One region of the Pseudochrobactrum algeriensis genome, then DNA from elsewhere that is predicted to be linked to it. Evidence: riboswitches for the same ligand, from Rfam matches in the RefSeq annotation. Region 1 holds a riboswitch; the other holds the start of a gene.
What was found. Region 1 has a riboswitch for thiamine pyrophosphate ahead of KHQ09_RS01725 (ABC transporter permease). Riboswitches for the same ligand answer to the same signal wherever they lie in the genome.
Positions count from the first base shown of each region.

Region 2: linked by a shared signal. The riboswitch ahead of KHQ09_RS00355 (3-oxoacyl-ACP reductase) and the one ahead of KHQ09_RS01725 (ABC transporter permease) in region 1 are both predicted to bind thiamine pyrophosphate.

Region 1 covers NZ_CP075360.1:298,915-306,356, forward strand. Annotated here, with positions in the region: gene KHQ09_RS01710 (efflux transporter outer membrane subunit) at 1-979, opposite strand, end outside; gene KHQ09_RS01715 (GntR family transcriptional regulator) at 1,291-1,968, opposite strand; gene KHQ09_RS01720 (aspartate aminotransferase family protein) at 2,361-3,731, shown strand; TPP riboswitch at 3,830-3,942, shown strand; gene KHQ09_RS01725 (ABC transporter permease) at 4,053-4,874, shown strand; gene KHQ09_RS01730 (ABC transporter ATP-binding protein) at 4,871-5,620, shown strand; gene KHQ09_RS01735 (ABC transporter substrate-binding protein) at 5,631-6,647, shown strand; gene KHQ09_RS01740 (gluconokinase) at 6,663-7,217, shown strand; gene KHQ09_RS01745 (HutD/Ves family protein) at 7,166-7,442, opposite strand, start outside.
Region 2 covers NZ_CP075360.1:15,021-22,462, reverse strand. Annotated here, with positions in the region: gene KHQ09_RS00375 (TRAP transporter permease) at 1-318, opposite strand, end outside; gene KHQ09_RS00370 (TAXI family TRAP transporter solute-binding subunit) at 420-1,373, opposite strand; gene KHQ09_RS00365 (acetolactate synthase large subunit) at 1,880-3,430, shown strand; gene KHQ09_RS00360 (SRPBCC family protein) at 3,470-4,444, opposite strand; TPP riboswitch at 4,523-4,621, shown strand; gene KHQ09_RS00355 (3-oxoacyl-ACP reductase) at 4,688-5,467, shown strand; gene KHQ09_RS00350 (LLM class flavin-dependent oxidoreductase) at 5,467-6,756, shown strand; gene KHQ09_RS00345 (ATP-dependent Clp protease proteolytic subunit) at 6,882-7,442, opposite strand, start outside.

The sequences.
Region 1 (7,442 bases):
TTCCAAGATCGCCGATCCGCGCTCCCGCAGTGCTGATATTACCGGTGAGGCTGACACTCGGATAGAGAGCCGCCTGTCTCTGACCGATGACCGCAGTGGAGCGTGCATAATTGCGCTCTGCAACCCGCAAATCAGGACGGTTCAGCAATAAATCGGCGGGGATACCGGCCGTCACGATTGCCGGAACCGCAGGAACAGGCTTCGTTTTTTCAAGCATAGCGGTCAGTGCAGTCGGCGCTTGACCGGTCAATACCGACAGGCGATGCAGGCTCTTCGCATAGGCGGTTTTCAGTTCCGGAATTTGCGCTTCCGTACTGCTTGTCTGTCCTTCTGCATTGGCCAGATCAACTTCGGAAATATCGCCGGCATTAAATCGTGCACGGGTCAGTTCAGCGGTTTTGCGCTGAGATTTTACGGTGCGTTCAGTCAATGCAATGCGTGCCTGCAATCCGCGCAACTCCGCATAATTGCTGGCAATGTCACCGATCATGGTCACCAGAACCGCATGCATATTTTCCTGCTCGGCATCCAGACCATAGCGCGCGGCTTCCACGGAGCGGAGATTGGCGCCGAAGAGATCAAGCTCCCAGCTGGTGTTCAAACCGGCAGTGAGACCGGTGCTTTCACCGCTATCGCCGCTCTTGGAGCGCTTCGCACTGCCTGAACCGTCAAGCACAGGGTATAAAGCGCCGCCGGCCTGCTGATAGGAGGCACGGGCTTCGCGGATTTTGGCTTTTGCCAGCGCAACATCATTATTGCCTTGCACAGCCTGACCGATCAGATTGTCCAGCACCGGATCATTGAAACGTTTCCACCATTGTGCAAGTTGCGCCGGTTTGGCTGGTGCAGATTTTTGTCCGCTCCAGGAAGCGGGCAATAAAGTGGACGGGGTCTGATAGTCGGGGCCGACAGCGACACAGGACGCGAGAGCCGGAAGCGTTATGCTCAACGTTGCCAGACGCAAAAACAGCACAGTCATGAAATGGCAATATCCCTGAAATATAAATAACAGCCGGAGCATTGCCGCACCCGCCCGGTATTCTCACCGGATGCGCGCAACAATGCGATAAAATCAAGACACCGGAGAGATAAAACATACTCCTGACAAACACCGGCTGTCATGCCGTGCTTGCAGTCTTGTCACAGCTTGGCGATGAAAAAAAGCAAGAAAACTGTTTTTTTACCAAGCTTAACGATTTGTAATGATAAATCCGCTGACTGTGCATAACAGGCAAATGAATTGTCAGGATTTTGTCAGGGCAAACCGTTCAGCCTGAAAAAGATTGTGGATCAGCTGTCCGGACTGTGCAAGCGGATGCGGCTGATAATCAGATCGCTGGCTGTCAGAATATCATGAGCGATTGCTGCCTCCGCAGCATCCGCATCGCGATTTTCAATCGCTTCCACGATTTTATAATGGTCATCAATCATTGCCCGTCCGCCATGTTTATAGGCATCGGCAATCAGTGGCCCCATTTGCAGCCATAGCCGGTTGATGATGGAATTGAGCACCGGCATGTCGGCGACTTCCACCAAGGCCGAATGGAAAATATGGTTCATTGCCAGTGCATCGCCCCAGAGCTGCTTTTTCATTGCCTTGTCATTATCTTCGACCAGTTTCCAGAGGCGGGCTATGTCTTTTTTACTGGCCTGCTGTGCCGCCTGTCTGGCGGCAAGTCCTTCAAGGCGCACGCGGATGGAACGGATTTCCTCATATTTTTTCTGATCCAACACCGGCACGCGAATATCCCGCGGTGTTTTCTGAATCAGCGCTTCGTCTTGAATGAGCCGCAGCAATGCATCGCGTACGGGCGTAACACTGGTCCCCAGTGATGCCGCCAATTCACGGATTGTCAGTCTTGTGTCCGGCGCGAATTGTCCGCGCATCAGCGCCTGAGAGAGTTTGCGATAGACGATTTCGCCGAGATTATGGTGTTCAAGTGTCTGAAGTTCTGAAATGCCATTCATGCAAGATATGTCCCCCGCAGTGAGCGAACTGTTCTGTTTTTATGATCTCACCCCATATCCGGCCCTGTTTTGCCGGAAATGTTCCGAATAAAATGACTCATCATAACCATGAATAAAATCACGGCAATGTTATTGATTACGCTGTTTATCAGGCCTGTCGCAACAATAAATTGGGCTCTGCGATATGCTTGACAAACTATTATATAAAAAACATGATGCATCAAATGGGAGGCGGGATTTTATTTCAGATCATCGCTTCAGCGGAGAAATTTCAGAGCAATTTTAAGCCAAAAGCGGAACCGGTTTTAGCTTAGAACTGCGCCGAGCAAAGCGATGAACGGTTTCCGGTTCGGAAAACAAAAACCGTTCTGAAATAAACCAGGTAGGGAACTATGGATAAGCAGCCGAATTCACCTGAAGCGCGTGATATTCAGTATCACCTTCATTCCTATACGAATGCGCGTCGTCATCAGGAAATCGGACCGATGATCCTTGAAAAAGGTGACGGGATCTATGTCGAGGACAATAACGGCAAGCGCTATATTGAAGGTCTGGCCGGTCTGTGGAGCGTGGGCGTAGGCTTCTCGGAACAGCGTCTCGTGGATGCTGCCACCAAACAGATGCAGAAACTGCCTTATTATCACAATTTCGGCCATAAATCCCACGGCCCTGTGATTGATCTGGCGGAGAAGCTGGTGACCATGGCGCCGGTGCCGATGAGCAAGGCGTTTTTCACCAATTCCGGCTCCGAGGCCAATGATACCGCGATTAAAATGCTGTGGTACCGTTCCAATGCACTCGGCCAGCCGCAGCGCAAAAAGATCATCAGCCGCAAGCGCGGTTACCATGGTGTGACCATTGCTGCTGCAAGCCTCACCGGCCTGCCTGCAAACCAGATGTCTTTCGATCTGCCGATTGCCAATATTCTGCACACATCCTGCCCGCACTACTGGCGCGAGGCGCTGCCGGGTGAAACGGAAGAACAATTCACCGACCGCATGGCTGCTGATCTGGAAGCAATGATTCTGGCAGAAGGCCCTGATACCATTGCTGCATTTATCGGTGAGCCGATCATGGGTGCCGGTGGTGTTGTGGTACCGCCGGACAGCTACTGGGGTAAAATTCAGGCTGTTCTGAAAAAATATGACATTCTGCTGATTGCGGATGAAGTGATTTGCGGTTTCGGCCGTACCGGCAATATGTTCGGTTCCGAGACCTTCAAAATGCAGCCGGATATTATGGTCTTTTCCAAGCAGCTTTCATCTTCTTATCTGCCGATCTCGGCACTTGTAGTGAATGAAAAAGTCTTTGCACCACTGGCTGACGAGAGCAATCGTATCGGTACTTTCGGCCATGGTTATACCGGCGGTGCGCATCCGGTTGCCGCAGCTGTTGCCAATGAAAATATCAAGATTATTGAAGAAAATAATCTGGTTGATAATGCCCGTGAAGTCGGCGCGCATATGCAGAAGCGTCTGCGTGAACTGGCAGACCATCCGCTTGTGGGTGAAGTACGCGGCAAGGGCCTGATCGCAGCGGTTGAACTGGTTGCTGACAAGCAGACCAAAGAACCGCTTGAAAAAGCTGGTAATCTTGGCCTGATGGCAAATGCTGCGCTGCTGAACAATGGTGTTATCTGCCGCAATATGCTGGACACTGTCGCATTCTGCCCGCCGCTGATCATCAATGAAAAGCAGGTTGATGAAATGGTCGGCGCTTTTGCCAAGGCACTGGATACAGTGGCTGCTGAAGTGAAGAAGTAATTTCTTCTGAAATTTGGAATGAAACGGCGCATGTGAGCAATCATATGCGCCGTTTTTATTTATACCCTTTCAAACGACTGCAATATGTGCTTAATCTCGCGCATCCACAGGGGGGCTCCGTAGTGCCGGGGCTGAGATGCTAGTGTCAAACTGGCGGACCCTAAAGCTGATCTGGGTAATACTAGCGGAGCGAGGCGGACCATGTTTTCTGGCGCACAAATTTCCCTTAATACTGTCACGGCAATTCCGGCGGGCTATCTCCGGCTGACCTGAAGAATTCACTGCAAGTTTCACCCGTATTCTTGTCACCGGAATTCTGTCATGTCTGTTTATCAAGCTGCCGCTGCAGATTGCTCGCAATCTGCACGCAAATCGTCTGATTATATCGTTACATTTCTGCCCGCCATCTTGTCGGTCAGTGCGATCTTTCTGTTCTGGGAAAGCTATGTCGCGCTGTCAGGCATCGCACCTTCCGTCTTGCCTGCACCAAGCCGGATTCTGCAGCAGATGTTTTTGCATCGTCAGGCTTTGTGGGACAATACGCTGCCGACAATCCGCGCAACGCTGATCGGCTTCAGCTGTTCTGTCATCACCGCCTGTCTGCTCTCTGTGCTGATCGACCGGTATATTCTGTTGCGGCGGGCACTGTTTCCGGTTTTCATTATCAGCCAGACCCTGCCGCTGATCGCCATTGCGCCTTTGATTGTGCTGTGGTTCGGCTTTGGTTTACTGCCGAAAATTCTGCTGGTCTCTCTGGTTACGTTTTTTCCGATGCTGGTGGCACTGGTGCAGGGCTATGCCGCGACGGATAAAGAGATAGAGCATTTGCTGGCCTCAATGGGCGCAGGCAGATGGACGATTTTCCGCTTAGCGCGCATTCCTTCGGCTTTGCCTTACTTCTTCGCCGGCTTACGCATCTCGATTACCTATGCGGTTGTCGGTGCGATATTTGCTGAATATGCGGGCGCGCTGAAAGGGCTGGGCATCTATATTCTCAATGCCAAAAACAACTTCCGGCCTGATCTCGTGCTGGCTGCCGTATTTATCAGTGCTACGCTGACTTTGAGCCTGTTTGGTCTGACATTGCTGATGCAGAAATGGGTCGCCCCGTGGCTGAAAACAGAGCGGGGGGCAGGGCAATGACACGTCTGCAATTGCAATCCGTCGCCAAGTCCTTTGGCTCTCTGGAAGTTCTGCGCAATATTTCCCTTCATGTGGCTGAAGGGGAATTTGTCTCGGTTTTAGGACCGTCCGGTGCCGGAAAATCGACGATTTTCAATCTGCTGACCGGTGCGGAACAGCTCTCGCAAGGGCGCATCATGTTTGACGGGGCACCATTGGCACAGGCACGCGATGCTTTCGCTTTCATGCCACAGCGCGATGCGCTGATGCCGTGGCGACGGATGATAGATAATGCCACGCTGGGGCTGGAAGTGCAGGGCATGAGCCGCAAGGATGCCCGCCAATTAGCTGAGCCATTGTTTGAGGAATTTGGCCTTGCCGGTTTTGAGCAGGCCTATCCGGCGGAGTTGTCAGGCGGTATGCGCCAGCGGGCAGCTTTGCTGCGCACAGTTGTCCAGCAACGCAAAATGCTGCTGCTGGACGAGCCTTTCGGTGCGCTGGATGCTCTGACCCGCGCTTCGATGCAGCACTGGCTGGAGAGTATGTGGCAGAGCCATCGCTGGACGGCATTGCTGATTACCCATGATGTGCGTGAAGCCGTTTATCTCTCCGACCGGATTTATGTGTTGTCGGCACGCCCCAGCAGGGTTGTGCATGAGGTGACTGTCGATCTGCCGCGCCCGAGACGGGACTCTATGCACAAAACCGCATTGGAAAAAGCTGCCGTGCTGGAAGCTGAAATCTTAGATCTCCTCCTGAATTTGTAAGGAAATAATCATGGCAATTCTCAATCGCCGCCGCCTGTTATCCGCACTGGCTCTGTCCGGTGCAATGAGCCTGCTGCCGGTCACATCTTTCGCCAAAGATCCGGCGAAAGTGACTGTCGCCCTCGACTGGACAGTGAACACCAATCATATCGGCATGTTCATTGCCCGCGATCAGGGTTTTTATAAAGAAGCGGGGCTTGATGTAACGATCCTGCCTTATTCCGATACATCAGCGGGTGTGCTGGTCGCCAGTGGTGCGGCGGATTTCGGTATTGTCGGCTCTACCGGCCTGTTTGCGCAGCGCACTGCGGGTGCTGATCTTGTCGGTACCTATGCGGTCGTGCAGCATGAAACCGGCCGTCTGGTCTTTATGGATGACCGGCAGGATATTCAATCTCCGAAAGACCTCGACGGCAAAACCTATGCCGGTTTTGGTTCCAACTGGGAGCGCAGGATGATTGCCAGTATGATCCGCGCTGATGGTGGTAAAGGTGAGTTTGAAATTGTGACACTCGGCACCTCGGCCTATGAGGCGCTGGCCAATGGTGCGGTGGATTTCACGCTGGAAATCGTGACATGGGAAGGCGTGAAAAACGAGCTTGAAGGTGTGAAACAGCGGGCATTCCGCTATTCTGATTATGGGGTTCCGGATCAGCATACGACATTGTTGGTCTCATCAGGCAAATATCTCAGTGAAAATTCGGATGCGGCAAAAGCCTTCCTGAGTGCCACACAGCGCGGCTATGCCTTTGCTGCCGATCATCCGGATGAAGCGGCGGATATTCTCATTCGCGGTAATCAGGATGTGCTGACCGATGACAAGCTGATCCGCGCCTCGCTGAAGGCTCTCAATGACGGGCATTTCCTGCGTGACAGTGATGGTACAATCGGCAAAATGCACCCTGAAACCATGAATGCTATGGGCGAGTTTTTATTTAAAGCACAGATTCTCTATGATAAAGAAGGTGTTGTTGTGCAGGAAAAACCGGATTTCTCCGCGTATTTTACCAATGATTTCCTGCCGTAAATAACGGAACAATGAATGAGCAAGCAGGAACCGGTGCGTATTATTGTGATGGGCGTCTCCGGTTCCGGCAAGTCTACTCTGGCCGGTGCTCTGGCGCAGACATTGGCACTGGTTTTTATTGAAGGCGACGATCTGCATCCGACTGCCAATATAGCGAAAATGCAGGCGGGTGAGCCGTTGGATGATGCTGACCGCCTGCCTTGGCTTCAGGCGATTTCCGAGCAGATTTTAACATTACCTGAAGGTGCGGTGGCGAGTTGTTCTGCGCTGAAAAAATCCTATCGGGATTTGCTGCGTGAGCAGATCGGCCAGCCTTTATATTTCATTTGCCTGACCTGCGATCCCGCCATGATTGCTGCGCGTTTGCAGGCGAGACACGGGCACTTCATGCCCGCATCTTTACTCATTTCACAGCTGGCCAGTTTTGAAAACCCGCAAGGCGAACCGGCGACACTGATGCTGTCCTGCGATCAGCCTGTGAACACCATGATTGCGACTTGCAAAACATGGCTGGCTGATCAGGCTGGATTAAGCGCAATCACAAAGACTGTGCCGCTACCGGAAAGCTGAAGCTCTGCATTGCTGCATTGCTCACACCGCAGACAATCATTGACTTCAAGCTGTATCTCACCGGCCTGCACTGTACCGCTGCTGCAAAAGACCAGCACGGTTGCGCCGGAAAGGGACACAGCTGTCTCAGCTGAAATCTGATGACGACTGACCTGATGTGTAAACCGCCCGCGCCGTGTCATCACATTCAGATCGGCGATGGCAGAGCCGAGCAATTTCGCACTG
Region 2 (7,442 bases), 150 kb from region 1:
ACGCAGGATCAGATCATTATAGAAAACCCAGTGATAGAAGCTGACGGCAAAAGCCAGAATGGCGGTTGACCACATCAGCAATTTTTTAAATGAACCGCGCGGAGCTGCATTGGCATAAAGGCCAAACAGCAGCAGCAGCAAAAAGCCGACGTGAACGGAGCGCACAACCTGACTTGGCAAAGGTGAATAGGCCGCAGTCCAAAGCTGGAAAACGGAGAAAGCAACGGCAATGCCAAACAATATTTTGGCGCCGGTGCTGACACCCCAACCCGGAATATGCTCGGCCGATTCAACTGCATTGTTTTCTGAAGATGACATAAATTTAAAACCGCAAAAAATGACAGGAACAGGCGGTCAGAAAAGGCTGCATATTCTGCGAGACACAGAATATGCAGCCTTAAAATCCGCTTCAGGCGTGATTATTCAATGCCTTTTTCTTTGTAATAGCGCATCGCACCCGGATGAATCGGGGTTGGCGATACGATCGTGCTCTTGTCGAGTTTGATCATTTTGGCTGCGGAATGGGCTGCTGTCAGCTGATCCAGATTTTCAAACAGACCTTTGGTCATTTGATAGACCAGTTCTTCATCCATATCCGGACGTACGATCAGATAATTGATCACCGATGCCGTGGTCACGTCTTTGTCCTGACCGGTATAGGTATTAGCCGGAATAGTGTTGACCTGATAAGGCGCACCGATTTTTTCAATAATATCGGCAGGCACTTCCACCACATTGATCTCAACCGCATTGGCAAGGTCGCGCAGCGATGCAACGCCAAGGCCGGAGGACTGCAGCGTGGCATCCAGCTGACGGTTTTTCATCAGTTCCACGGATTCCGCAAATGGCAGATATTCCACTTTGCCGAGATCGCTGTAGGAAAGACCGGCTGCGCCGAGAATGGTTTTCGCATTCAGCTCGGTTCCGGATTTCGGCGCACCGACGGACAGGCGTTTGCCCTTCAGATCCGCCAGCGTTTTAATACCGGATTCCTTGGAAGCAACGATCTGCACATAGTTCGGGTAAATCGCGGCCATTGTGCTGATATTTTCCAGCTTCTTTTTGAAACCGGCTTCTTCATTGCCTTCCCACGCATCGCGCAGGGAATCGCCGAGTGTGAAAGCGATTTCGCCACGGCCGCTATTGATCAGATTGATATTCTCAATCGAAGCTTTGGTTGCCTGCACAGACGGACGGGCATCAGGAATGCCGGAATAGATTTTTTCAAGGGCAACACCCATCGGGTAATAAACACCGCTTGTGCCGCCGGTCAGAATATTGATGAAATTTTGCGCATTTGCTTCAGCTGCGGCAAATGTCAGTGTGACCGCTGCAAAGGCTGATAAAAGTGATTTTTTACCCAAATAACCCATGAAATCCTCCATATTTCACTCATGGGCGGCTCTTCTTCAGTCATCAACTCTCCCGGTTGTGACTGTGACCGCCCGTATAATATCTTGCTGTAAGCCAGTGGTTCAGAACAATCCCCGATTAACATCACCAAGACATTTAATGTACAAAAAGAGCCCTAATCATCCTAAAGTATTAGACAGACAGATAAAATGTAAAATAGAGGCTCTGTTTCGCAGGTGATTTTTTATGAAGTCGCCATATTGTGCAACCAAAAATTTGTGACCGGCCTGCCTGCATTTAAAAACATGTCATATTGAATTTTAAATAACTGATTTTATTAAATTTATTGAAACATGATGCTTGTGCATAAAATTATTCCGAAACACTATTAGGCAAATGGAATAGTTTTGCGCAAAGCTTGCGACATGAGCGCAAAGCCGGATATAGCTGTTGCGGCTCATAGTGGTTGTGCATGGAGGAAACGCACAATCGGATGCTTTGAGCACAAGCATAATGGGAGTGAGAAATGAACGGTGCTGATAGCCTTTGCGACACCCTGCTGGCGCACGGGATCGATGTCTGTTTTGCCAATCCGGGTACATCAGAAATGCATTTTGTGGCGGCGCTGGATCGCAAGCCGCAGATGCGCTGCGTGCTGGGTCTGTTTGAAGGTGTGGTAACGGGTGCTGCCGACGGCTATGGCCGTATGGCGGATAAACCGGCAGCAACTTTGCTGCATCTGGGTTCCGGTCTTGGTAACGGCGTTGCCAATCTGCATAATGCGAAACGTGCAAAAACGCCGATTGTGAATATTGTTGGCGATCATGCAACCTATCATCTGAAATATGATGCACCGCTGACCAGCGATATTGAATCTCTGGCGCGTCCGGTTTCCGGCTGGGTGAAAACGTCTAAATCCGCAGATGATATTTCGGCAGATACGGCGGAAGCCTATGCTGCTGCCTGCAATGCACCGGGACAGGTGGCAACGCTGATCCTGCCTGCCAATACTGCATGGACAGAAGCACCGCAGCAGATTGTGCAGCCTTTGAGTCGCCCCGAGCGTCGTAAAGTTGATGCGGAGGCCGTGCGAGAAGCAGCTCAGGCATTGCGCAACGGCAAGCGCACACTCATCCTCCTCGGTAATCTTGCTCTGCGTGCCAATGCGCTGGAAATCGCCAGCCGCATTGCGCAAGCATCCGGTGCTCGTATTCAGGCACAGCAATCCAATGGCCGTATTGAGCGCGGTGCAGGGCGCGTTGCTGTTAATCGTGTGCTTTATCGTGTGGATGATGCACTGGCTGATCTGGCCGGCATCGAACAGGTTGTGCTGCTCGGCGCAAAAATTCCGGTCGCCTTCTTTGCCTATCCGGGTAAGCCGAGCACCTTCCTGCCGGAAGGTTGCGCCGTGGTTGATTATGCGGGTGAAGCCGACGACCAGCTCTATGCATTGCAGGCGCTGGCCGATGAAATGAACATTCCGGCGTCTGTCACGCCACTGCTCAATCAGCGTGGTGAGAAGGTCATGCCGACCGGCACGCTTGATGATGATAAAATCAGCGCGATTGTTGCGTCACTCCTGCCGGAAAATGCGATTATCGTCGATGAATCCATTACATCCGGTCGTGAAATGTTCGGGCTGACGCATAATTCAGCGCCGCATGATTTTCTGCAACTGACGGGTGGTGCGATCGGTATCGGCCTGCCGCTGGCAACCGGTGCGGCAGTAGCCTGTCCGGATCGTCAGGTCGTAGCTTTGCAGGCTGATGGCAGCGGTATGTATACAATGCAGGCACTGTGGACTCATGCGCGCGAAAACCTGAACATCATCACCATCATTTTCGCCAATCAGCGTTATGCAATCCTGCATGGTGAATTGCAGAATGTTGGTGCCGGTGCACCGGGACGCAATGCACAGCGCATGTTTGATCTGGTTGAGCCGACGATTGACTGGGTGAGCCTTGCCAAAGGTGTTGGTGTTGAAGGCGCACGCGCCACAACGGCTGAGCAGTTTGCTGATTTGTTTGCCGCAGCCAGCAAACGCACAGGCCCGTTCCTGATCGAAGCGATGATCTGAAATTTAAAACTGCGGCGGATTTATAATCCGCCGCATTTTTCAAGCTTGAACTGCGCTTTCCGAGCGTTCCTTAATGACATTCAGCACGATGGAATGGAAATCATTGAGGAAGATCTGCCCCCACCAGTCGCAGTAAATGTTGATCGGCGTTGCAATCCGGTATTGGGTTTTCAGCGTCAGACGCGTGCGGTTTTCATCAATCGGCTCCAGCAGATATTCACCATAGTCCAAGCCCAGATAGTCACTATTGACGCTGATATGCGCTTCAACAGCTTTCGGGATTGAGGTGTCGCTGAAACGGAAATCCCAGCGCAGATAGCGGTTTTCCTGCCAGCCGGTGATGACTTCTTCAAAATTAACACCTTTGCCCCATTTCAGATGGCGCACGGCACCCACACCGGAGCCGGTAATCCGCGCATCTTCGGGTTTCGGCACGCCGACAATGCTGTGGCTGAAAGTCATGCCCAGTTCATCGGAGCGGATATCAGGAATTTCCAGCGTATTGTTCCAGATCACATCAGCAGGGGCATTGATCTCGATTACAGTTGTGACCGAGCTGAAATGATCCTGATATTCAATCTGATTTTCCAGCGGCAGAGCGAGAAAAGGCAGGGCAATCACAAATGTGACACTGCGTTTAGCCTGATAATTGCGCAACAGCCGCATGGTAACATAAACGCCAAGCGCTGTGCCTGCGAAGAGAAACGGCGCGGCCATGGCCACGCAGATACCGGCTTCACCGAAGATAATCATCGAAATCAGAATAAAGCCGAGCATGCACAGCATGGCGGTTTTCATATGTTTGCGGATGCTGCCTGTGCCTTGCGGGTCAATCTGAATAATCAGCAGGCTGGTAATCGCCATCGGCATCAGGATCAGGCCGGTGATAAAGGCCATGCCGCTGCCTTCGCGGATCAGCCATATGAGGATGTATAGCAGCACCGCATAGAGCGTTGTTGCAATGATGCTGAGCCAGAACCGGTCGGATGAAGGGGCAGTGTTATTTTCAGACATAGGGTTTCTTATCCGGCTTGATCCGTCAGAACAACCACGGAGGCTTGTCCGCAGTGATTAAACTTGCTAGAGCATTGCGTGAATGACACGGGGTGTCCTGTTTTGCAGGGCTGAGATTTTAAACCCGTTGAACCTGATCCAGCTCATACTGGCGAAGGGATGTCTGTGTGCCCAGCCGTATTTTATGCGGTGCAAGCCCTTATTCCCTTGGCCGTCCGTATTCTTTTAGGCGAGGGAATTTATATGTCTGATCCAGTTAATCTTCCACTTCACCAGCAGCTCGTTCTTGTCACCGGCGGCGCACGCGGTCTGGGGCGCGATCTCGTTACAGCCTTTTTGCGCGAGGGCGCGCGTGTTGTAATTAATTATCACACCAGTGCAGATGCGGCAGCGGAACTGGCTGCTCTGGCACCGGAAAAGACACTGGCTGTGCAGGCCGACGTGACAGATGTTGCTGCCGTGCAGGCACTGTTTGCCAAAGCTCAACAGCATTTTGGCGCGCCGGTGACGACTGTCGTCAATAATGCTTTGCCGGCTTTTAGTTTCAATGGTGATGCCCGTGCGCATGCGGATGTGATCAGCTGGGAGCAGATCAACCAGCAGATGGAAGGGATTGTGCGCGGGGCGCTCAATACCACGCAAGCTGCTTTGGCTGGCATGGAGCAGGCTGGTTTTGGCCGCATCATCAATATTGGCACCAACCTGTTTCAAAATCCGGTTGTGCCGTACCATGATTACACGGCGGCTAAAGCCGCTCTGTTGTCGCTGACCCGCACACTTGCGCAGGATCTGGGCGAGAAGAATATCACCGTCAATATGCTGTCCGGCGGTTTGTTACGTACAACCGATGCGTCTGCTGCAACACCGGAGGCAGTGTTTGATTATATCGCCTCTGCCACGCCGTTGCGCCGCGTCACCACGCCTGCGGAATTTGCCGATACAGCATTATTCTTTGCCTCGCCATGGGCGCGTTCTGTGACCGGTCAAAATCTGGTTGTTGACGGCGGATTGGTGAAAAACTGATGCGGGAAATGCACCTCAATCTGTTTATCTTCGGCTGCGGGCATCACCGTGCTGCATGGCGGCATCCGCAATCGGCCGTCGAGCAACTCAGTGATATCAGCTATTACACAAATCTGGCGCAGATTGCCGAGCGCGGTAAATTTGATGCGATTTTCTTCGCCGACTGGCATGCGATTGATAATATTGCGGACGGGCCGCGCAGCTATTTTGACCCGCTGACTTTGCTGGCAGCGCTGGCACAGGTCACGGAGAAAATCGGTCTTATCAGCACGGTTTCCAGCACATTCACCACACCGTTTCATGCGGCGCGTATGCTGGCTTCACTGGATCATCTGTCGAAGGGGCGCATCGGCTGGAATGTGGTGACATCCATGTTTGACAGCGAAGCGCGTAATCATGGCTATGATGCCATGCCGCCCCATGAATGGCGCTATGGCCGTGCGGCAGAGTTTATCGAAGCGGTGCAGAAATTATGGGATTCATGGGATGCGGATACGATCACTTGTGATCGTTCCGGTGACTATGCGCGCAAGGATGGTTTGCGCGCTATCCATCATAAAGGCGAGCATTTTACCACGCAGGGGCCGCTGACCATTCCGCGTCCGCCGCAGGGGCATCCGGTTCTGTTTCAGGCCGGTGCATCGGATCAGGGCAGAGCATTGGCAGCGGAAAAAGCCGAGGCGATTTATGCCGTGGCTTATGATCTGCCAGCTGCGCAGGATTATTACCGTGATATTCAGCGCCGCGCAAAACTGGCGGGGCGGGAGAAGGGCATTCCGGTGATGCCGGGTCTGGTTACCTATGTCGCTTCCACGCAGGCAGAGGCGAAAGCCAAGCAGCGGGAACTCGACGAGCTGCTGCCGACAGCGGATTCTTTGCGCCAGCTTGGTATGTTTATCGGGCAGGATTGCTCCGGCTGGGAACTGGATGCGCCGGTGCCAGCTTTGCCGCCGCTGGAGGACTTCACGGGGCCGAAAGGGCGCTATGCAACAATCCTGCGGATTATTGAAACGGAACAGCCGACATTACGGCAATTGCTCGGGCGTTTGGCGGCAGGCGGCGGGCATTGCACAATTGTGGGAACACCGGAGGTGATTGCTGACCAGATGGAATTGTGGTGGCGCAATGAAGGGGCGGATGGTTTCAACCTGATGCCGCCGTCATTGCCATCCTCGATTGAGGACTTTGTTGAACAAGTCGTGCCGGTTCTGCAAAAGCGTGGATTGTTCCGTTCAGACTATCAGACAGATACACTGCGCGGGCATCTGTCTTTACCGCTCAAGCACTAGAGCGATTTACGTTTATGTTGGATCATAGCGTTCGCTCTAGATTCCTTAGTCTGTCGCATTGTCACGGGCGTCAAGTTGATCCAGCTTGACTATGAAATGCTCTGGTTTCTTATGAAGGCAGCCGGTCAGAGTGACCGGCTGTCGAGAATTTTATCAATCAGACCCCATTCCAGTGCTTCCTGTGCATCCATGAAGCGGTCGCGATCCAGAGTTTGCTCAACCTCTTCATAGCTGCGGCCGCAATGTCTGGCGTAGAATTCGATAACGCGATGTTTGGTTTTGCGCATCTCTTCGGCCTGAATGAAAATATCGGATGCCTGCCCCTGAAAACCGCCAAGCGGCTGATGCACATGCAGGCTGGCATTGGGTAATGCTGCACGAAAGCCCGGTTCTCCGGCCATCAGCAGAAATGAGCCCATGGAACGGGCGGTTCCCATGCATAATGTGTGCACCGGCGCGTGAATATAATGCATGGTGTCGTAAATGGCCAAGCCACTGGTGATCGCTCCACCGGGGGAATTGATATAAAGGCTGACCGGCTTTTTCGGGTTTTCCGCTTCCAGAAACAGCAATTGTGCGCAGACCAGAGCGGCCACAGTGTCATTGACCTCGCCATTGAGGAAAATGATCCGCTCCCGCAGCAGGCGGGAGTAAATGTCGAAAGAGCGTTCCCCTTTTGCTGATTG